3 regions of the Arthrobacter citreus genome follow, and region 3 is predicted to be linked to each of the others. Evidence: predicted binding sites of a transcription regulator. Region 3 holds the regulator's gene; each other region holds the start of a gene.

Region 1 (7,373 bases), 320 kb from region 3:
CGGTCGATGTACAGCACGCCGTCCAAGTGGTCGGTTTCGTGCTGGAAAGCGCGGGCCAACATGCCTTCGCCCTCAACGCTGACGGGGTTGCCGTTCTTGTCCACGCCGGTGACCCTGGTCCAGCGGTACCGCGGCACCGGGTAGCCCAGTCCGGGAATCGACAGGCATCCCTCCATGTGGTCTTCCTGCCGGTCCTCGCTCAGTTCCAGCACGGGGTTGACCACGTGTCCGGCATGGCCGTCGATCCGGTAGGTGAAAACACGGAGGCTGACGCCAACCTGCGGTGCGGCAAGGCCGGCACCCTCAACGTCCTCCATGGTTTCTTCCATGTCGGCCACGAGCTTGGCCAGTTCAGGCCCGAAGTCCGTGACTTCCTCGGCGGGGGTCCGCAGGACTGGGTCGCCGATTATCCGGATGTTCAGGATTGCCATCTAGGGTTCGTTCCTTACTGTTGCTGCTGACTCTGTTGCTGCGCGGCCCTGCTGACGACTGGCTCAGCTGGATCTGTGTGACAGACGGATCTGTCCGTTTACCAGTCTAGTTGGACCGGACACCATGCAGTGCCTCCCCGCACACGGTGCTCGCACAGGACCCGGATTTACTGCTGTGGTGGAAGTTCACCGGACGGGCGGCGGAAGGATCGCTGCCAACAGTTCGGACGCTTCAGGGGTGCTGAAGGAGTTTGCGCCGTATCTGGTTCCGCTCCTGCGGTGGGCCTACGCTTCGACCTATGAGCCAGGACCCAGTGCAGTCCAACCCGGACCATTACGCAGTCGTCTTCGAAAATGAGCGGGTTCGTGTCCTTGAGTACCGGGACGCGCCAGGGCATACGAGTGTCCCGCACCGGCACCCGGACAGTGTCATGATCACGGCCAGCGGCTTTCACCGGCGGCTGCACTCCGGCAGGGGGCACATGGATGTGGAGCTGCCGGCCGGTGCGGTGCGCTGGCTGCCTGCTCAGGAGCACTCCGGGGAGAATACCGGGGATACGGAAACGCACGTGTTTTTCGTGGAATTGAAGGAACCCGGGCCCCCGGTTGAAGCCGGCGAGGTACTGGGCCCTGCATAGGGAGCCCACGTCCTGCGGTGGCCCTCTTCGGATCACCAAACTTGCCCATGGCCTCCCCCAGAGCTGCAGCAAAACTCTCGCTGACCTGCCCCGGGGCAAGTCCCAGCGGCTCGAGGGCCCCTACGTCACGGAAGGCTGGGACATCGGGACTGCGTGAGCACCGACCGGGGGCGGTGCGATGGGGAGGAGCGCGCGCCCTGCCGCTGCGACGTCGTACGAGGTTTGCCACAGCCTGCGCAGAGCGCAGAACTTGAACCAGTGCTGTGGCAGGACTGCCGGGTTAGCGCGCATGGGGCGAACCTCGGTCTGTCCCACGGCAACTCCAAGCAGCAGCGGATCCTCGCCGTAAGCCCAGGGCTCCCAGATGCCCTTTCCGGCATCCACCAGCGATTCCTTAGCCTTCATTCCGGCCACGAGCTGCATGACGACTTTGTCATCCAGCGGTTTGACCTGTCCGTCGCGGTCAGTGTTCTTGGTTTTGTAGTCGATCAGGCACAGCCTGCCGTTGATTCGCGCCACCAGGTCCAGGGTTCCCGCGTAGCCCAGCTCGTCATTCCATACGGTGATTTCCGGTGCCAGGGGCTCGACCTGGTACAGGTCCCACCACTCGTCAAAGCGGTCTGCAAACTGGTGCTCGCCGTGTTCCTGGAGTGCTGCACGTGCTGATTCGAACTCATGCGGAAGGTTCAGCGCACGAAGGGAGACCTGCTCACAGTAGAAATGAACGCGCGTTCCGCGTTCGGCGGCCTTGTCCCGGTACCGCTCGGATGCACGCGAGGCTTCCTTGGCGACAGTCCGCAGCGCTCCCGGATTACCCAGGCTTGCTGCCAGTTTTGGATCCTTAATGACGGCATTCGCTGCCATGTGGCCATGCCAACCATCGAGCGATGTGGCGCCCTGCGCGATGACAGTGGTGATGGAGGGTACCGACGGCGGTTCCGATAGGGAACGCGAGTACATCCGCCCAAATTCCGTTGAATGTGCCAGAGCTGGTTCAGTCATAACATCAGTTTGTCATCCGCCACCGACGTTTAGGCAAAACGGGTGCCCGGACGGTTTGGGGGTCCAGCTGGGTGAGCTTCGCGGTGCACAGCAGCAGGCTTTCCGGCGTGCATCAGCCGGCTGGAGCAGATGCACTCCCGGGCCCGCCCAGCAGAGGGTTCCCCACGGGTACGTCCTGCGGCAACAAAAAAGAGGCCCCCGGAGGGACCTCTTGATGAAACGTGAACTTCCATAAAACTGGTGGGCGATACTGGGTTCGAACCAGTGACCTCTTCGGTGTGAACGAAGCGCGCTACCACTGCGCCAATCGCCCCCTTGCCGCTGAATTGTTTTCACAACCGCAACGTCTAAAGATGCTAGCCCAGTTTGGAGCTGACTCCAAACCGGTGTCATGGGTCCGGATTTTCAACCATTCCACGCGATCCCCCGACCCGGCCGGCTCCCCTCCGCGCCACTAAGGAGAGTGCCGCGCAAGTGGCCGTGGGCTGCTGCGGGGGCGTCCGCCGCCGTCGTACCGTTCCGTTGCCTGAGCCAGGCGCCACCTTACCCAGGCGCCGCCGCAGCCACCGTGCGCCGTCGCAGCCCCCCCCCTGGGCCGCCGCAGCCACCGTGCGCCGTCGTCGCCACCACCCCCAGGCGCCGCCGCCCCACCGCACCAGGTCACCGTCCTCGCCATTGAGTTCGCGTATCTTCTGCACGACTGCACCACCAACACGAATTGTTCGGAAATGGCCTTCGTGCAGCTTGCCGTCGGTACACCATCGTGTCTGCACCACTCCCGCGCCAGTGTGACGATTACGCTCGCGACGCATTGCACCCGCCCTCACCTGCGACGATGCAGTGGTGCATCCAAAGCCCTCAACGATGCCCAAATTTGTCCCGATTGGACGAACCACGAAACGTCCAGTAGAGTTTTTCTTCGTTGGAAAGCGGGAGTTCACCGCGAAAAGCGAAAGCGATTCGGGGATGAAAACACTAACTTTCTCAGCATGCGGACGTAGCTCAGCTGGCTAGAGCACCACCTTGCCAAGGTGGATGTCGCGGGTTCGAATCCCGTCGTCCGCTCGCAAGTCACTGTAAAACCGGTTGATTCTGACTGGTCGGCCTATGCTTATGCAGTGGTCACGGTGGGGTGGCCGAGAGGCGAGGCAGCGGCCTGCAAAGCCGTATACGCGGGTTCGAATCCCGTCCCCACCTCCACGGCTGACTTGCAAGCCCTTTGGGCGCGATTGGCGCAGCGGTAGCGCGCTTCCCTGACACGGAAGAGGTCACTGGTTCGATCCCAGTATCGCGCACTACAGTTAGACGCTTTTGGCGCGCAACTGTGTTTTTTGCGGACGTAGCTCAGCTGGCTAGAGCACCACCTTGCCAAGGTGGATGTCGCGGGTTCGAATCCCGTCGTCCGCTCTCTTGACTGCATCAGAGGTCCCTTTGGGAGACTTGGTGTATCAAGCGCGATTGGCGCAGCGGTAGCGCGCTTCCCTGACACGGAAGAGGTCACTGGTTCGATCCCAGTATCGCGCACGGACAGTTTCGACTGTCTTGTTTTGCGGACGTAGCTCAGCTGGCTAGAGCACCACCTTGCCAAGGTGGATGTCGCGGGTTCGAATCCCGTCGTCCGCTCACAGAGTTGTTTCGGGAGGCTTCCGGAGCGACAAGCAGAAGGAGCAGGCCAATTGGTCTGTTCCTTTTGTGTTTAAGTGGTCTTCTTGTGCCTAAGCGGTCTTGTGCCTAAGCGGTCGTCCGTATCAGTGGTCCCCGCGGCCGACGGCGGCCAGGGGTTCGTGGAGGCAGTGACGACGGCGGTTGGTAGCGTTTGGCCCCGGGTGATGACGGCGGGGTTCCACCACCCTGCGGCGACGACAGCGGGGTTCCACCAGTCTGCGGCGACGACAGCGGGGTTCCAGCGGCGGATTCCCAACGCGCCACTCGAGGCCCCGACGGCGTGACTCTCCCATGCAGTCTCCGCGGAGCTCTCCTCCACAGCAGACGAAACCAAACGCTGCCATCGATACTTGTCAACAAAATCGAACATGTGTTCGATCAGGCAGGCCATTCCTGAAATGCTGTGTATATGGAAGATGATCAGGACGGCCAGACGGTTTCGCCTCATTTTCAGGATTCGAAAGTTGCCACAGCTCCCCTGGACACCACCCATGGTTGGGCGTCCACTGTGGATCCAGCTCTCACCGGATCGGCCACCGCTTGTCAGGACGTAGATAAGGTGCGGAAAATCACTGCTGCCGCCCGGGAAATCTCCGTCGATCTGCATACCTCACTCCCCTTGCTCGCTCCGCCGGAACTTGTGGCGTTCGCCTCAGTTACAGAAGAGCTCTCCCGACTCGTGGATCACATGCAACTGACTGCCGCGGCGGTGTTGGAACGTGCGCGTATTTGTGCAGAAGTATCCGGATCCTGGGCCACTTCGGCGGGAAAGGTACAACAGGAATACAAGAACACGGCCGAGTACATGCGGCATCGGCTCCGAATTAGCCGGCGCGAAGCGTGGAAGCGGATTCGGCTTGGATCAGCGCTGACGCCCGTTCTGAGTTTGACGGGCCAAGCAATCCAGCCGGAGCTTGCAGTCCTGTCCGAACGCTTTTCCCGCGGAGAAGTGTCCGGAGACGGAGCTCAGATTGTCAGTCTTGCCATGAAAAGCGTTCAGGGCTGCGGCACTTCGGAGGATCGGGCCGCCATGGAGGCGGCTCTGACTGATGTTGCCGCCGGCCAGGATCTCGACGCACTCAACGTCGTGGCCAGCGCGTGGGTAAATCATCTTGACCCAGACGGAACTGAACCGTCCGAGCAACAGAAAGCTGAGCTACAGGGGCTGTTTATCCGCCGGAAGTACCGGGGACTGCACCGCTTGGATATCTTCGCCACAGATGATCAATTCGAAACGCTCATCACCGCTCTGGCTCCGGAGGCTAATCCCCGCACCAGTGCCGGTCAGGCCCCGAGCGGTTCCTGCGAGGATTTGGAAGGCAATGACCACGCTGCTCCCAGTGATCCCCGGACATATCCCCAAAAGTGTCTGGATGGGTTGGTTGCTTCCTGCAGGCTCGCTTTATCAGCCGGCCAGTTGCCGGTAAACGGTGGATCCAAGCCACAGGTCCTGGCCGTGATTCCGTATGAGCAGCTCAGGGAGCGAGTGGGAAGAAAAACTGAAAGCGGGATGCTGGCCTTTGCCGGCCCGGTGCCTCCCCACCTGATCCGGCGCATCGCATGCGAGGCGGATATCATTCCTGTTGTCCTGAACGGCGAAGGCCGTGTTCTGGACGTAGGGAAGGCATCCCGCTACTTTCCGCCACATCTCCGAAAGGCGCTCATCGCCAGGGATGGCGGGTGCGCGTTTCCTGGCTGCACCTCCCCCGCACCTTGGTGCGAGGCCCACCACATCGACTACCACTCCCGCGGAGGGCCCACCAGCACGGATAACGGAGTCCTGCTGTGCGGTTTCCACCACCACCTGATCCATCGGGAGAAATGGTGCATCAAGGTCATGCGCGGCGCCCCATGGTTCGTTCCGCCAACCTATGTAGACCCTTTTCAGGCCCCGCTGCGGAATACATACTTCCATCCGCTGCGTCCACACCGGCAAATGGTGTGAGCCTCCGCTCCCACAGCCTGGTCTGAACTTCGTTCCCACACGCCTCAGGGCCATTCCCACCGGCACGCCTGCACGTGCTCCCTTTCGGCACGCGTGGACGTCGTTCCCACCGGCAGATGGCGGCGACCAGCACCGCGCCTGCTCCCGTTTTCGTAGCTTGCAGTCCTTGGCCCATCTGCTCAGTGGGCTTACCATTGAAGTGAACGGGAAACGTATGGTTTCCCCTGTGAAAGGAGGTGGTCCGTGTCTGTATTTGACGGGCTCAAGGGCAAGGCCGGAGAGCTGAAGGACAAGGCTACCGAACTTGTGGGCGGAAACGCCGACAAGATCAAGGGCGGCATCGATCACGCAGGAAAGTTCGTCGATCAGAGGACCGGCGGCAAGTACTCCGACAAGATCGATGGCTTCCAGAGCAAGGCCTCCGAAGCGGTAGACAAGGTCGACCGCAAGCAGGGCCCGGACTCCGGAACCGAATCCGGACCGACTCCTCCGGCCGCATAAGCTCCAGAGCACGACAGGGGTCCCGGTCCCGCCGTAAGGCGGCACCGGGACCTTCGTCATTTAATTCCTGAATCCGGGGAGTAGCTTCCGGAGCCGGACGAGGTCTCCCATCGAAGCACCAATACCGCCGCGAGGCGGAATCCCACAGCGTCGCCGATGACTGTATCGAGAATCCAGCGGGTCTCGGCTGTTAGCCATGCCGTCTCGTCATTCGACCCGCGAGTGGTCATCTTCGATGTGATCCGCCCCCGACTGACACTTCGACCTCAGCACCGTCGTCCAGACATAAACCGATCCTCCGCCGGGTAGTCAACATACCGGTTGAAGAACGCCGAACGGTCAGCCGCATAGCGAGGATCATCTGCGGTCTTGGAAAGCCATTCCAGTTCACTCTGGACAGTGGCCGCATAGGCACCAACAGGAACATAACCCAGCTCGAGAGAGGCACGGGTGTCCAGAATGATGGGAGCTTCGCTCATCCACGGATGCGCCCCGAGCTCCACACAGTCAGCCTCAACTCCCCCACCCAGCAGCACTTCTTCCCACTGGTGTCCGAAATAGTCCGCTATAACACGCGAGATCTCGAGAGCACTGGGAGCATCAGGGTCCGCACTGTTGAGGATGCGGCTGCCGGGATTTGCCGCAATACACTCCACGAGCGCGGCTGCATTTACCGCCGCGGTCGTATGGTCAACGCTGGAGCCCGAGTCAGCCAGAAACACGGCTTTTCGGGCATCAAGAACACGGCGGACAAAGACCCACTCGCGGGCAGGAGAAGCGCCCTCCCCGTGCACCTTTGATGCACGGACAATACTGACGGGATAACCGCTGTCCAGAAGCACATGCTCGGCAGCTACTTTGTTGCTTCCATATCCCTCTGGAGAATCAAAATAAACATTCCCTGGAGCGACAGTGGGCTGGTCTTCGGAAATCGGACCGGAAAAGACAGGACGATCGGGAGAATTCACGTGCCGCCCCAGCGAATCGACATATACCGCTTTGCTGGAGAGCATGACGGCAGACTCGACATCAGCCAAAACAGGAAGCAGCTGACGGGCATCAGCGGCGGTGAAACACAGACAATCCACCAGCAAGTCCGCTCCCGCACCCACCACCTGACGCAAAGCGGCGGCATCGCTGCGGTCGGCGGCAAAGAACCCCGCACCGGACGAGATGAGATCCGCGGGAACG
Region 2 (7,373 bases), 1.0 Mb from region 3:
ATCCACCGTGGTCTCTTCGCCGTCGACGATGAGGGTGAACTTCTCTGGCACTGACACGGTTGTCTCCTAGATTTCGTTGTACGGCGTCCTTGGGCCGGTCAGGACGTGACCGGCTCCTTCTGCGCCCCTTCGATGTTATCCGCTGGAGTTGGGCCCCACCAACCTGCCGCGCTGGAGGCGGGGCAGGGATGCTGTGTCATTCAGGTCCCATGCTTCCAATGCCTGCATGCTGATCCCGCGCGGCCCGGTGCGCCGGGTCAGGCCGCGGACGAGCATCAGCTGGGTGCCGAAGAGCAGCGGGCCGGTCTTTTCCTGGGCCTCGGTGAAGAAGGTGCAGTCCACGCAGCCGGTGCCGTCGTCGAGGCTGATGAACACCACACGCCGGCCGCCGCGCATGGGCGGTGTTTGGGTGGCCACCCGGATACCGGCGACCAGCACCTCGGATCCGCTGCGCAGATCTATCAGGTCCCGGGCCTTGGTCACGCCCAGTTCCGTCAGCAGCGGGCCATAGCTGTCGATCAGGTGGGCGCTGACGTCCACTGACAAAAGGTCCAGCTCGGTGCGCACCCTCTCGCGCAGCGTGGGTTCGGGCAGGTCCGCGCGCAGGTTTTCCAGCTCCGTGTCCCCCAGCGGCAGCGCCAGCTGGCCCGGAATGGGATCGTACTTCCGTCCCGAAGGCCGGGGCAGCGCCGTCTCCAGGTGGTGCAGCAGATCCGCGCGGGACGCCCCCGAGCCGGAGTTTTTGGCCAGGGAATCAAAGGCTCCCAGGGAGGCCAGCCGCATCAGGGTTCTGCGGCCCACCCGTGCCCGGGCCCGCAGGTCAGCCAGCGAGTCATAGGGCTGGCCGGCGGTTATGCGCTTCAGTTCCGTGGCCGACAATCCGTAAATCCCGGCCAGGCTTAGCCGGATGCCCAGTTTTTCCGGCCGCGCCGGATGCCCGGGTGACGCCGGAACCGCCGGCACGCGCTCCACCCGGTATTGCTCGCCGCTGCGGTTGATGTCCAGCGGAAGGATGGGGATGCCCATCCGCCGAGCCTCGGCCACCAGCAGCCGGCGCGGATACATTCCCGGATCATGTTCGAAAATGCCGGCCAGGAACGCCTCGGGATGATGCGCCTTCAACCAGGCCGATTGGTAGGTGGGAACGGCAAAAGCGGCACCGTGGGCCTTGCAGAACCCAAAACTGCCAAAAGCCTTCAGCGTGCCCCACACCTTCCCGATGACCTCCGCCGAATATCCACGCTTTCCCGCTTCGGTCCGGAAGTACTCCTCCACGGCCCCTTCGGCGTTCTCATTGCCCAGCAGCCGGCGCAGCTCATCGGCCTTCGCCAGGCCGCAGCCGGTGAACACGTCAAAGGTGCGCAGCACCTGTTCGTGGAACACCGTCACCCCATGGGTTTCCGCCAGGACCGGGCGCAGTGCCTCGTGCGGATACACCTCCGGCGAGAAGCCGTGCCGGTGCTCAAGGAACGGGCGGACCATGTCGGATTTCATCGGTCCGGGACGGAACAGCGAGATGTCGATGATCAGGTCATTAAACTCACGCGGGACGAGCTTGCCGATCAGTTCGCGCTGGCCGGGTGACTCGATCTGGAAGCAGCCCAGCGTGTAGGTGCTGCAGATCAGGTCATAGGTTGGCGCATCATCCAGCGGCACGGCGTCGAGGTTGATGGAGCCGTCCTCGTGCACATAGTCCGGACCGTGCCCGGTGGGTCCGGCCGGATGGGCGCCGGCGGCTACGGTCTCAGCCTTGCTCGGATGCAGCCGCCGGATCTCCTGGAGGGCATAGGCCATGGCGCTTTGCATCCGCACGCCCAGCACATCGAGCTTGAGCATTCCCATCGGGTCCATATCGTGTTTGTCGAACTGGGACATGGGCAGGCCCAGGCCGGAGGGCTGCACCGGAGTGCGGTCCAGCAGGGATGCATCGCCCAGGATCACTCCGCACGGATGCATGGAAATGTGCCGGGGCAGCCGGTCCAGGCGTTCGGTCAGATCCACCAGGAGGTCCAGCTGCCGGTTGCCTTCGACCCGTTCGGCGACCTCCCGCAGTTCGGGCTTTTCGGCGAGCGCCTCACGGAAGTTCCGGGCCGAGAAGCGCCACAGCTGTTTCGCCACGGCTCCGATGTCCTCTTCGGCCAGACCCAGGGCCATGCCGGCGTCGCGCACCGCCCCGCGCGCCCGGTAGCCGTTCTGCATGCTCATCAGGGTGACGCGTTCAGAGCCAAAGCGTTCAAAGATGCGGTGGTAGACGTTGTGCCGCTGCGCGCTTTCGACGTCGATGTCGATGTCCGGCAGGGTGGAACGGTCGGAGGAGAGGAACCGCTCAAAAATCAGGTCGTGCGCCAGGGGATTCACGTGGCTGACTCCCAGCAAATAATTCACCAGGGAAGACGCCCCCGATCCCCGCGCGGCGGCACGCACCCCCATGCCGGTGATCATCGAGGAGACCTCGGCGACGGTAAGGAAGTAGGAGGCAAAGCCCAGCCGTTCGATGATGCCCAGCTCATGGGCCAGCCGGTTGCGCAGGCGCGCCTGCTCCGTGGAGCTCCCGCCCTCCCGGGACGGGAACCTTCGTTCAATGCCCGCTTCGCAGCGGCGCACCAGTTCGGCCATGGGTTCGGAGGTGATGCCAATGACCGAGGCCTCCGGGACCACCGGCTGCTTCCAGCCCATGTCCGCCTGCGGATCCATCCGGCAGGCATCGGCGAGCGCCCCGGTGTCGCGGAGCATCCGTGCCGCCCCTGAACTCCCGTACCCTGCCCCGGCGCTGATTTCCCGGGCCAGTGCGTGCATTTGAGCCGGGGTTTTCAGCCAGCCCTGCCCGTTGGGCTGCAGGTCGCCGAGCCGTGCCATGGACGTCAGCGCGCGGGCGGCGTCCAGGACATCGGCGGTGGCGGCGCCGTCGGCGTCCACATAGCGGACCGCGTTGGTGAGGATGGCGGGAAGCTGCATTTCATCGGCCAGCCGGAACATGCGCACGGCATGGGCCAGGCTGAGGTTGGCCCCGGGGGCGCTGAGGTGGGTCACCACCTCCACGGCGAGCGCTCCGCGGGGCAGCACTGCCCGCCAGCGGGAGAAAAGCGTGCGGGCAACGGCGTAGCTTCGGCTGCGCATGGCAATTCCGACGTCGGAAAAGGGGCCCACCAGCACGGTCAGGACCGGATCAGTGGCACCGCTGTCCCCCGCAGCCTTCCCCCGACCCTCCCCCGGGTCATTCCCCTGGCCATCCCCCTGGTCATCCCTCTGGTCGTCCCCCGCCGCCCGGGCCGCCAGCTGCTGCAGCGTCACTCCCACCGGTTTGCTTCCCTTGCGGGCCGCCGAAGGGGATGTGCCGGCATGGGCATCGGAGATCAGCCGGCACAGGGCCCGGTACCCGGCTCCGCCGCGGTGGCCGTGCGCCAGGACCACCACCCGTCCGGTCACCGCCGGACTTCCGTCCGCATCCGGCTCGCCGAGCACCGCCAGATCCACCCCGACAATGGGGTCAATGCCGGCATCCATGCAGGCGCGCAGGTGTTTGACGGTTCCGTACAGTCCGTCCCGGTCGGTGCAGGCCAGCGCGTCCGCGCCGCTGGCTGCGGCTGCTGCCGCAAGGTCCTGCGGCCAGGACACCCCGTAATGGGCGCTGAAGGCGGTGGCGGTGTGCAGATGGATAAAGCTCATGGGTTCGCTCTAGGCACTTTCCCGCAGGGCGTCGTGAATCCGGATCAGGCGCCAGCGGCCGCTGCCGATGTCGTGGGAGATATCCAGGGTGCGCAGCGGCGAGCGCGGGGCCTGCCGGGCCTGGACACGCCAGATTTCCGAGTCCACCAGCCCGGGTCCGTGTCCGCGTTCGGCCCGCGCCTCTTCGTCCCACCAGTTCCGCCGCTCGTACCAGCGCACCGGGTCTGCCGCGACCTTGTAGGTATGGCCGCTCCAGACGAGCCGGAGGGGCTGGCCCGCGGGCGAGCACACCACCTCTATTGCTTCACTGAAGACACCCATTCAGCTTCCCTCCCGCCGGCTGGCGTGCACCCGCGCTTACGCCGGCCCCGTTTTTGACTGATGACCCGGACGGCAACTCATTAGAACGTATGTTCGAACAGAGACCAGTGTACGGCCAGCCGCTGACAATCGGCACACCTGTTTCCGTCCGCCTTTCCCTGTCTCCTTCCCACCCTCCATTTAGGCCTCCTCCGTGGCCGCCGTCCGCACTGAGGTGGACAGCGGTGTCTCCCTGATAAACAGGCACAGCACCAGGGCCACGGCCACCACCGGCACGCTCAGCAGGAAGATCGGCGGCAGCGCATGGCCGAAGGCTGAGGCCACAAAATCCTGAACCGGAGCGGGCAGCCCGCGCAGCATGGCTGGACTTAGGGAATTGATATCGCCGCCCAACACAGCCCCGGAACCTCCCGTCCCTGCCGGAGCCGCGGCAATCTCGTTGCCCAGCCGGTGGATAAAAATCGAACCGAACAGCGCGATGCCGAACGACGCACCGATCTGGCGGTAATAGTTCGTCGCCGAAATTGCCGCCCCCATGTCCCTGGCCGGCACGCTGTTCTGCACAATCAGCACAAGATTCTGCATCAGCATGCCGATCCCCAGGCCCATCACCAGCATGCCCGCGGCCGTAAAAACGTACGGCGTCGTATCCGAAATCCGGGACAGCAGCACCAGCCCGGCAATGATCACGGCGCAGCCAAGGATCGGATAGATCTTGTACTTTCCCGTGTGGGAGATCAGTTGCCCGGTGCCGATCGACGTCAGCAGCAGCCCGCCCATCATGGGCAGCATCATCAGTCCCGATTCGGTGGCGGTGGCCCGGTTGACCATCTGCAGGAACGTGGGCAGGTAGGAAATGGTGGAGAACATGGCGATGCCAACGGAAATGCCCACCAGTACCGGCAGCAGGAAGTTTCGGTTGCGGAACAATCCCAGCGGCATGATCGGCTCGGCAGCCTTCATCTCCACCCGGACAAAGGCCGCACCCGCGGCCAGGGTCCCGGCAGCCAGGGCCAGGATCTGCGGACTTGACCAGGTGTAGGTGGTGCCAGCCCAGGTGGTCAGCATGATCAGGGCGGCGCTCGCAAGGGCCAGCAGCGCGGCGCCCGCGTAATCCAGCCGTGGGCGTGGGCCCTGCGGCTTGGGCAGGTGCAGCGAGGAGACGACGACGGCGAGCGCCACCGCTCCAATGGGCAGGTTAATGTAGAACACCCACCGCCAGGACCAGGCATCGGTGATCCAGCCGCCCAGCAGCGGTCCACACACTGATGCAAGACCAAAGGCCGCTCCGATCAGTCCCATGTACTTGCCGCGGTCACGCGGCGAAACCAGGTCTCCCAGGATGGCCTGCGCCCCGATCATCAGCCCGCCGCCGCCAACACCCTGAAGGGCCCGGAACCCGATCAGCTGGCCCATGTTCTGTGCGAGTCCGGACAGGACGGAACCCAGGAGGAAAACCACGATCGCAAAGATGAAGATGCTTTTGCGGCCAAACAGGTCACCGAGCTTCCCATAAATGGGCAGTCCGATGGTCGCCGCCAGGATGTAGGCGGTGACCACCCAGGACAGGTGTTCCAGTCCGTTGAGGTCCCCCACGATCGTGGGCAGCGCGGTGGCAACAATGGTTTGGTCAAGGGCTGCCAGCAGCACCGACAGCATGAGGCCGGTGAAAATGACGGCGACGCGCCGGCTGGAGTGCGGTGGTGCCGGCTGACGGCCGGACGGCAGGTCCCGGGCACCCGCCGCCGTCGCACCCGCCGCTGTGCCAGCCGCTGTCGCACCCGTGGGCCGGAGTGCCGCGCCCGGATGCGCCACCAGTGATACCGCATTGACCGGGGTGCCCATGGCGCCGGTCATCCCGGCAATCGGGTGGGTTGCTTGTGTTCCACGGGCCGCGAACCGCTCTGCCATGCAGACACGCTTTCTGGGGTTTTGGGGAAGGTTTACACAGACACTTTCAGTGGCACGACTCCCTTTCAATGGCACGACCGCGGAACCGTTGCGTCAAGGCTTGGGCGAAACTGTGCGGCCGCCGATGGCCAAGACGGGCGGCCGGGAGCTGCTTCCTGCCTGCGCCGTTGTCCCACAGGTGAGGCAGGCGCAAACTGGCCCCAAAGAGGGCAGGCCATGGTGTCGAATCCGCACCGGCTCCGCGTTTGATTTTCGGGGTACCCCATGAACCGGACATATCATTATCAGGCAACTCATCGACCGTTACGGGCGTGTGTGGAGCATCGTCCTTCCACTGTCCGGGTACGTTGCTGCCGCCGCCGTCGTCTGGGGCGTTGTCCTGGCCAACGGGGACAACACCGCGGAGAACCTCACGGCGGGCTTCGTGGTGATCGGCATCGGCCTGATCACCGCATGCGTCAGCACCGTCGCAACCGCGTCCACGAAATTCACGCTGATCCAGTCGGCACAGTTGCTCGATCCTCTGAGCGGCCCGCCGGATGGTGCTCATTCCCGCACCGCCGGGATGGTGCTGATTGCAGTTCCCGCGGTGGCCGCCGTCGTCGGTTTCTCCCTTGCTGCCGGTCTGCTGGTCCGCGGGGACACTCCCGGATTTGTTGCCGGCCACGTTCTGATCGGATTGTCGGCGATCTGCACGGCGCTGATCGCCCTGGTCGCGAGCATCGTCCGCCAAGTACGCAACACCTTCAGCGAAACCGAGCGTTTGGCCTGGCCAACCGCATCCCACTCATGCCCATCGGAACAGCGCTCACCTGCCTGTTCTTCGCCGCGTTCCTCTTTGAAGCGGCCGGCACCACCGCGGCGTTCTTTGTCCCCGCGCATGTACTGGTTGGACTCGGTGCTGTCTGCTTTACCCTCTTCTCCATCGTGTCCATCCTCGAAGCGGGAACATCGGAGTAACTTCAGCAGCTGTTGCTTGTCAGCCGGCGAACTCCCAGCCGTCCGCAGGGCGCGGGCTGGCCAGCCAGTAGCGCGACCCTTCCGGATTGCGCATGACGATGCCCTCGTCCACCAGGTAGCGGCGAACGGCGGCCGGATCGTTCGAATACTCCGCGAGCCGTTCGGTAATGCCGCGTTCGTTCAGTACCGGCATTTCTCCGGAAGGTGCCTGGACCGTTTCGAAGACGTGCCCGGCGATGTAATGAAGCAGCTCCAGCCGGTCCGCCTGCCGCCGCGGATAGGTGGAAATCTTTCCGTCCACGAGGAATCTCCGCACCGAAGTCTCCGGCGGTTCCTTGCCACTGGCCAGCAGCCGGGCAAAAATCCCTCCCACCGGCTGCACATCACAGGCTCCGGAGGATACGAGCCCGGCTTTCTGCAGGGCAGCCAATGACTTGCGTTCCTTGGCCTCCAAGTCCTGCCCGTCCAGTGGTGTCCCGCGTTCGGCCGCCACAATCACCCGCGCATACAGCCGC
Region 3 (7,373 bases):
TGCCAGGCCATGGCGGCGTCGAGCGGGTCGCCGTAGCTGGTTTCGCTGCCGGCCTCACCCTGGACCAGGCGGACCGCCTGGCCGTCCGCGACGTCCACGGCGGGCAGCAGTTCAAGGATGGGCGTTTCTACAAGTGACATGGTTCTGCTTTCGGTGGTGTTCAGTCCGGAGATGGCGCACAGCGCCGGGGAAGGTGGCTAGGCGGAGGTATCGATCAGCAGGTACGCGCCGACCAGCGCCATGCCTGCCAGGATCCAGAAGCTGACCGTGATGATTTTGGACATGCCCTGGCTTCGGAAGGAGATGGCACCGCCGATCAGCAGTCCCGCCAGGCCCATGAGAAGAAGGCTCCACATGGCCCTAGCCCAGCGTCTTCAGCCAGTTTTCCAGCAGCGCCGCGCCGGCGTCACCGGACTTTTCCGGATGGAACTGGGTGGCCGTCAGCGGCCCGTTTTCCACCGCGGCCACAAACCGGCCGCCGTGTTCGGCCCAGGTGACCTGGGGAGCGCGCATGGCGGGCTGGGTGACGTCGAAGTCCCACTTCTGCACGCCATAGCTGTGCACAAAATAGAACCGTTCCTCCTCGATGCCGGCAAACAGCGCCGAGCCCTCCGGGGGCTGGACTGTGTTCCACCCCATGTGCGGCACAACCTCAGCCTGAAGCCGTTCGACAACGCCGGGCCACTCCCCCATGCCGGGGGTGCGGACCCCGTGCTCCACGCCCTCATCGAAGAGGACCTGCAGTCCCACGCAGATGCCCATTACCGGGCGCCCGCCCGCCACGCGGCGGCCGATCATCCGCAGGGCGTCCACGTCTTTGAGCCCCTGCATCACTGCGGCGAAGGCCCCCACCCCGGGCACCAGCAGACCGTCAGCGTTCAGCACGTCCTCGGACTTGGAGCTCAGGGTGACGTTGGCGCCCACGTGTTCCAGGGCACGCACGGCGGAGCGGATGTTGCCCGAGCCGTAGTCCAGGACGGTGACGTTGCGTGAACTCACAGCGCTCCCTTCGTGGAAGGGATGCCCTCAACCCGCGGATCCGGCTCGACGGCAGCGCGCAGCGCCCGGGCAAAGGCCTTGAACTGTGCCTCCACGATGTGGTGCGGGTCGCGGCCTTCGAGCACCCTCATGTGCAGGCAGATCTGGGCGTGGAGCGTGATGGCCTCGAACACGTGCCGGGTCAGGGAACCGGTGAAGTGTCCGCCGATCAGGTGGTATTCCTGGCCGGCCGGTTCACCGGAGTGCACCAGGTAGGGGCGTCCGGAGATGTCGACGACGGCGTTGGCCAGCGCCTCGTCCAGCGGAACCGTGGCCTCGCCGAACCGGCGGATGCCTGCCTTGTTTCCCAGCGCGGTCTTCAATGCTTCGCCGATGCTGATGGCGATGTCCTCCACAGTGTGGTGGACATCGATGTGGGTGTCCCCGGTGGCCTGGACGGTGAGGTCGATCAGGGAGTGCTTGGCCAGCGCCGTCAGCATGTGGTCGTAGAACGGCACCGAAGTGCTGATATTGGACTGGCCGGTGCCGTCCAGGTCCAGTTCCACAACCACTGACGATTCGCTGGTAGCCCGTTCCAGACGTGCAGTGCGGCCGGTGGTGGTCTCCACGGTCATGGTGTTCCTTTGAAAGAAGGTGGTCTCTGCTAACAGTTTAGTGGCTGCAGGGGGAGCTTTAGCGGATGCCCGCGGCCAGCAGCTCGCGCAGCCGGGTCAGGAAGGCACTGGTTTCGGGCTCCGTGCCGGCCGTGACTCTCAAATGGCCGCTGATGCCGACGTCGCGCACAAGCACTCCGGCTTCCAGAAGCCCCTCCCAGACGGCACGGGGATTCTCGAGTCCGCCGAAGAAGACAAAGTTGGCGTCCGACGGCGCAGGCGTCAGGCCCAGGGTGAGCAGTTCCGCAACGATGCGGTCCCGCTGGACCTTGATGGCTTCGACGTTGGCGAGCAATGCATCCGCGTGTTCCAGGGCAGCGTTGGCGGTGGCCTGCGTAATGGCGGACAGGTGGTACGGCAGCCGCACAAGCCGCAGGGCGTCCGTCACTTCGGGGGCTGCCGCCAGGTAGCCGACGCGGGCACCGGCCAGCGCGAAGGCCTTGCTCATGGTCCGCGAGACGATCAGGCGTTCCCGTCCGGGCAGCAGCTGCAGTGCGCTGGGGGTTCCGGCGTGGAAGAACTCGGCGTAGGCCTCGTCAACGATCACGATCGCCTGCGAGGCAGCCCCGGCTTCGTAGACCGCCTCCACCACATCCAGTCCCAGGGCCGTGCCGGTGGGGTTGTTGGGTGTGCAGAGGAAAATGATGTTCGGTGCCTGCTGCCGGACCTGTTCCGCTGCGGATTCGGCCGTGAGGGTGAAGTCGTCGCTGCGCACCCCGGTCACATAGCGGGTGCCGGTGCCGCTGGCCAGCAGCGGGTACATGGAATAGGTGGGCGGGAAGCTCATCGCCGTCCGGCCCGGGCCGCCGAAGGCCTGGAGGATTTGCTGGAGAACTTCGTTGGATCCGTTCCCTGCCCAGATATTGTCAGTTCCCAGTCCGTGGCCGAGGTAGGCGGCGAGGCGCTCACGCAGTTCGGTGAATTCGCGGTCCGGGTAGCGGTTCAAGCCGGTCACTGCGCGGTCAACCGATGCGACGATGGCCTTCCGCACCTTCTCGGGCAGGCCATGGGTGTTCTCGTTGACGTTGAGCAGGATGGGCACGTCAAGCTGCGGGGCGCCGTAAGGCGTCAGGCCGCGGAGATCATCGCGCAGGGGAAGTCGGTTCAGTCTTTCCAGCTGTTCAGTCACCAGTACAGCTTAAGACTCGATGGCGGGGCGGGAAGAATCCCCCGTGCCGCAGTGGCGCGTTGTTACGTCCCGAGTTGTGTTTCCTGGTGGCGCCGGGCCATGGGCACCGGGTGTGCTTGGAGGCTGTGCTTCAGGACTGGACCGGAATAAAAAGCTGCACACCGGCCGGAACGCGTTCGTCGTCGAGATTGTTCAGCTCGATAATGTCCGCCACGACGTCCCGGGGATCGCGCTCCGGAGCGAATTCCTCGGCGAGGCCCCAGAGGGATTCACCGGGGCTGACGCTGACCTGGAGGGTCCGGGTGACATCCGGTCCGCCGCTTGATGCCATGGCGGGAGCTGTGAAGAATCCCAGGACGGTGAGGGCGGCAGCCGCGGTGAGCATCAGCGGAACGCCGATGAACACCAGCCGGCCCCGCCGCGTCAGGCGAAGCCGGGCGCCCGGCGCTTGGCCGCCCGCGGTTGCTGCGGCGCCGCTGAACGGCGCAGGGGCTGCAGCTTCGGCAGCGGGCGTGAGGGGAGAAACTGGGCGGGACAAAGTTTGGGCTGGCATGGAGATACCTTTCCGGTTCGATGGCAGCATCGGTTTATCCGAAGCTTTATTCGAAGGAGCAAAAGCGGTGCGGTGGTGAAGTTTCGAAACTGTGTTCGAACGTTGTGATGTCATTTCTAGCACCTATCTACTAACAAAGTCGAGACTCGCTCGAACAAATGTTTGAAAAGCCTGCTCCGCTCGCCTAGCGTTGAGTCCAGAGGGAGAGGTTTCCCGGTTCACATCGGGCCTTTTGAGGAGCACGGGCTTCTCAGTGGCTCACAGGGACCACTGAATCAGCTGCCTCTGACATTTCCGCCGGCACGGCTTGCGCAGCGTTACGGCCCCAGACATCCGCCCGAACAGCTCCGGCACCGCCGGACCAGCTGACCCGAAGGGAACCCCACGTGGCCCGCAGGACTGCTTCCGAAGACAGCACCAATCAGCCAGCTGCATCCGGCACCCGTGCGCGCAAAGGCCTCACTCCGCGGCAGAAGACCGTCCTGGAGATGATCCAGCGGTCCGTGAGCACCAACGGGTACCCGCCCACCATGCGGGAAATCGGGGACACCGTGGGATTGGCAAGTTTGTCCAGCGTGACGCATCAGCTGATGCAGCTGGAAAAGCTTGGCTACATCCGCCGGGATCCCAAACGGCCCCGGGCCATGGAAATCCTGATCCCCCTGATGCTGCGCGACGGACAGGGCGCCGAGCCGGCCACGGCCCCCGGCCCGGAAGCCCCGCTGCAGGCGTCAGCGCCGGCCCCGGCCGCCAACCTGTCCGGCAGCGGAGACAATGGCCACCGCCCGGACTCCACCGCCGGCCTGGCCACCGTCACCGAGCTGTCCACCTCGGTGGATACCGCCATGGTGCCCCTGGTGGGCCGGATCGCCGCCGGCGGGCCGATACTCGCCGAGCAGGTGGTTGAAGACATCATGCCGCTGCCGCGCCAGTTGGTGGGGCACGGCGATCTGTTCATGCTCCGGGTCTCGGGCGACTCCATGGTGGATGCCGCCATCTGTGACGGTGACTGGGTTGTGGTCCGCAGGCAGCCCACGGCCGAGAACGGCGACATCGTGGCTGCCCTGCTGGATGACGAAGCGACAGTCAAGACCTTCCGCCAGCGCAACGGCCACACGTGGCTGCTGCCGCAGAACACCCGCTACGAGCCCATCGTGGGCGACCACGCCGTCATCATGGGCAAGGTTGTCTCGGTGATGCGTTCCCTCTAGCCCCACACACCTTAGGCAACACGCAAAAAGGCGCCCGGATTGTTTCCGGGCGCCTTTTTGGTGTCTTTCCGTCCTACTTCCGGGCTCCGGAAGCTTTCTCCTCCGCTTCGGACTGCTCGGCCAGGCGGCCCAGGACCGAAAGGACCACTGAACGGTCCGTCGTGGACCAGAACGGCGGCAGTGCGGCCCGCAGGAAGCCGCCGTAGCGTGCGGTGGCCATCCGGGAGTCCAGGATCGCCACCACGCCACGGTCGCCGGCTGCGCGGATCAAGCGCCCAGCCCCCTGGGCCAGCCGGACGGCGGCGTGGGTCGCGGCGACCGACATGAACCCGTTGCCCCCGGCTTTGGCCACCGCGCGGGTCCTGGCGGTCATCAGCGGATCATCGGGCCGCGGAAACGGGATCCGGTCGATCAGGACCAGCCGGCAGGCGGCGCCGGGAACGTCAACACCCTGCCACAGGGACATGGTGCCGAACAGGCAGGTGTCCGGTTCCTCGGAAAACTGCTTCACGAGCGATGACATCGAAGACTCGCCCTGGCACAGGATCGGAAAATCCACCCGGGTCCGCATGGCATCGGCCGCGTCTTCTGCTGCCCGGCGCGAGGAGAACAGCCCGAGCGCTCCCCCGTTGGAGGCGTTCAGGAGCGCCTCGATTTCGTCCAGCTGCGCCGGGGAGGTGCCACGTTCCGGTTTGGGCAGGTCCTTCGCCACGTACAGCACACCCTGCCGCGGATAGTCGAAGGGGCTGCCGACGTCGGTTCCCGTCCAGGACGGCGCGCCGGGGCCCAGCAGGCCCAGCGCGCCGGCAACCGGCCCGAATTCGGAACCGATGGCAAGGGTCGCCGACGTCAGCACCACGGTGTGACCGTCAAACAGACCCTCGCGCAGCCTGCCGGCCACGGACAGCGGTGCGACGCTGAGGGTGGCGGGTGCGGTCTCGTCCGGCGGCGAATAACCGCCCGACGGCGAGAAGGAGCTGGGCCGTGAAGCCCAGATCACCTCGCCGGCCGACGGGGCGGAGACCAGCCGCTCGCAGATTTCCAGCACGGCCATGAGCCGTGAGCGTGCGGTTTGGCGCCCGCCGTCGGCGGACTCTCCGGGCTCGGGCTTGGAATCGGACAGGGCCACCCGGCAGGCCTCGCGGACGCGGCCCACCGCCTGTTCCTGTTCTTCGTTCAGTCCGCTGGCCAGCAGCCCGGACGGTATGCCTTCCAGGGACTTGTCGAAGGCCCTCCCGGCCTGTGCCAGTTCCTCGACGCTGGCCGAGGTGTGCTTTCGTGCCGCAGTAACGGCGGCGGAAATCACCGTTCCGGAGAGCTGGCCGGTGACGGCGCCGGTGACGCGGTCCTGCAGCTCGTGGGCCTCGTCAATGACCACCACGTCATAGTCCGGCAGCACGGCCAGGCCCTCGAACGCGGCGATGGCCAGCATCGCGTGGTTGGTGATAACGACGTCGGCTACGGCAGCCTGGGCACGTGCCCGTTCGCTGAAGCACTCAGCGGCCACCGGACATTTCTGCGCCCCCAGGCACTCCATGGAGGTCACGGAGACCTGGCGCCATGCTTTGTCGCTGACTCCCGGCACGAGGTCATCGCGGTCGCCGGTGTCGGTCTCCTCAGCCCAGTCGCGCAGGCGCACCACTTCCCGCCCCATGGCTGAGGTGGGGGCCGGTGCGGGGTGGCCCACGGCCCGGTCCTCGCCCAGTGTGAACAGGGCACCGGCGGGATCCTCCTCTTCAGGAAATCCCCCGCCGGTCTTGTGCAGGCACACGTAGTTGCTGCGGCCCTTGAGCAGCGCAACATCAACCTCGCGCGGCAGCTTGGGCTTAAGCGTCTTGAGCAGTCGCGGCAGATCCCGGCCCACGATTTGGGACTGCAGGGCCAGTGTGGCGGTGGAGACCAGAGTTGGCTTGGTGCTGTCCAGTGCGTGATGGATTAACGGCACCAGGTATGCCAGTGACTTTCCGGTGCCGGTGCCCGCCTGCACCAGCAGGTGCTGGCCCTCGTCGATGGCCTGCGTGACCTGGCGGGCCATTTCATGCTGGCCCGGGCGGTTTTGGCCGCCCATGCCAGCTACGGCGGTGTCCAGCAGATCCAGGACTTCGCCGGTGGTGTCTTTACTCATGGGTGACGAAGGGCTCCAGTTCAGCTGCCAGGCCCTCACGGACCATCACGTGCAGCCGGGTTCCTGCCTCGGCGTGTTCCACGGAAAGGATTTCCGTGTCCGAGCTGTGCAGCCGGGAGACAATGTCACCGCGGTCGTACGGCACCAGCAGGTGCAGGTCAACGCCGGGCCGGGGAATGCCTTCGGAGATGGCCTGCAGCAGCTCGTCGATGCCCTGGCCGGTCCGGGCGGACACCACAACGTGGCGCCGCTCCTTCTGGCGCAGCCGTTCCAGGACAAACGGATCAGCAGCGTCTGCCTTGTTCAGGACGATGATCTCCGGGATTTCGCGGGCGTCCACATCCGTCAGGACGGTACGGACGGCAGCGATCTGGCCCTCGGGATCCGGATGCGAGGCGTCCACCACGTGCAGGATCAAATCCGCGTCGGCGACTTCCTCCAGCGTTGACCGGAAGGCCTCCACCAGCTGGGTGGGAAGCGACCGGACAAAACCGACGGTGTCCGCCAGCGTGTAGCCGATGCCGTCTTCGGTCTGGGCTTTGCGGATGGTGGGGTCCAGGGTGGCGAACAGTGCGTTCTCCACCAGGACGCCGGCGTCCGTCAACCGGTTCAGCAGCGAGGACTTGCCGGCATTGGTGTAGCCGGCAATGGCCACCGAGGGCACTTCATTGCGGTGCCGGTTGGCGCGCTTCGTTTCCCGGGC

The links. The regulator LexA, encoded in region 3, represses DNA repair genes until DNA is damaged. The targets are predictions, from matches to a motif close to TCGAACANNTGTTCGA.
Region 1: AAE021_RS07990 (HNH endonuclease signature motif containing protein) is a predicted target of LexA. The motif match lies at 4,099-4,114, and genes of this name have one in related genera.
Region 2: AAE021_RS04655 (DUF6504 family protein) is a predicted target of LexA. The motif match lies at 4,069-4,084, and genes of this name have one in related genera.

The regions. Positions count from the first base shown of each region.
Region 1 covers NZ_CP151657.1:1,712,911-1,720,283, forward strand. The annotation lists gene def (peptide deformylase) at 1-431, opposite strand, end outside; gene AAE021_RS07945 (cytoplasmic protein) at 731-1,069, shown strand; gene AAE021_RS07950 (cytochrome) at 1,190-2,071, opposite strand; tRNA gene AAE021_RS07955 (tRNA-Val) at 2,310-2,384, opposite strand; tRNA gene AAE021_RS07960 (tRNA-Gly) at 3,063-3,136, shown strand; tRNA gene AAE021_RS07965 (tRNA-Cys) at 3,198-3,271, shown strand; tRNA gene AAE021_RS07970 (tRNA-Val) at 3,295-3,366, shown strand; tRNA gene AAE021_RS07975 (tRNA-Gly) at 3,405-3,478, shown strand; tRNA gene AAE021_RS07980 (tRNA-Val) at 3,524-3,595, shown strand; tRNA gene AAE021_RS07985 (tRNA-Gly) at 3,621-3,694, shown strand; gene AAE021_RS07990 (HNH endonuclease signature motif containing protein) at 4,146-5,681, shown strand; gene AAE021_RS07995 (antitoxin) at 5,925-6,182, shown strand; gene AAE021_RS08000 (NAD-dependent epimerase/dehydratase family protein) at 6,449-7,373, opposite strand, start outside.
Region 2 covers NZ_CP151657.1:993,572-1,000,944, reverse strand. The annotation lists gene thrS (threonine--tRNA ligase) at 1-57, opposite strand, end outside; gene AAE021_RS04660 (DNA polymerase III subunit alpha) at 136-3,666, opposite strand; gene AAE021_RS04655 (DUF6504 family protein) at 3,676-3,987, opposite strand; gene AAE021_RS04650 (MDR family MFS transporter) at 4,168-5,898, opposite strand; partial or broken gene AAE021_RS18075 (DUF2776 family protein) at 6,212-6,616, shown strand; gene AAE021_RS04645 (DUF2776 family protein) at 6,688-6,858, shown strand; gene AAE021_RS04640 (DUF2087 domain-containing protein) at 6,878-7,373, opposite strand, start outside.
Region 3 covers NZ_CP151657.1:2,033,122-2,040,494, forward strand. The annotation lists gene priA (bifunctional 1-(5-phosphoribosyl)-5-((5-phosphoribosylamino)methylideneamino)imidazole-4-carboxamide isomerase/phosphoribosylanthranilate isomerase PriA) at 1-140, opposite strand, end outside; gene AAE021_RS09430 (hypothetical protein) at 198-356, opposite strand; gene hisH (imidazole glycerol phosphate synthase subunit HisH) at 361-999, opposite strand; gene hisB (imidazoleglycerol-phosphate dehydratase HisB) at 996-1,613, opposite strand; gene AAE021_RS09445 (histidinol-phosphate transaminase) at 1,672-2,781, opposite strand; gene AAE021_RS09450 (LysM peptidoglycan-binding domain-containing protein) at 2,912-3,334, opposite strand; gene lexA (transcriptional repressor LexA) at 3,721-4,545, shown strand; gene AAE021_RS09460 (ATP-dependent DNA helicase) at 4,619-6,670, opposite strand; gene hflX (GTPase HflX) at 6,663-7,373, opposite strand, start outside.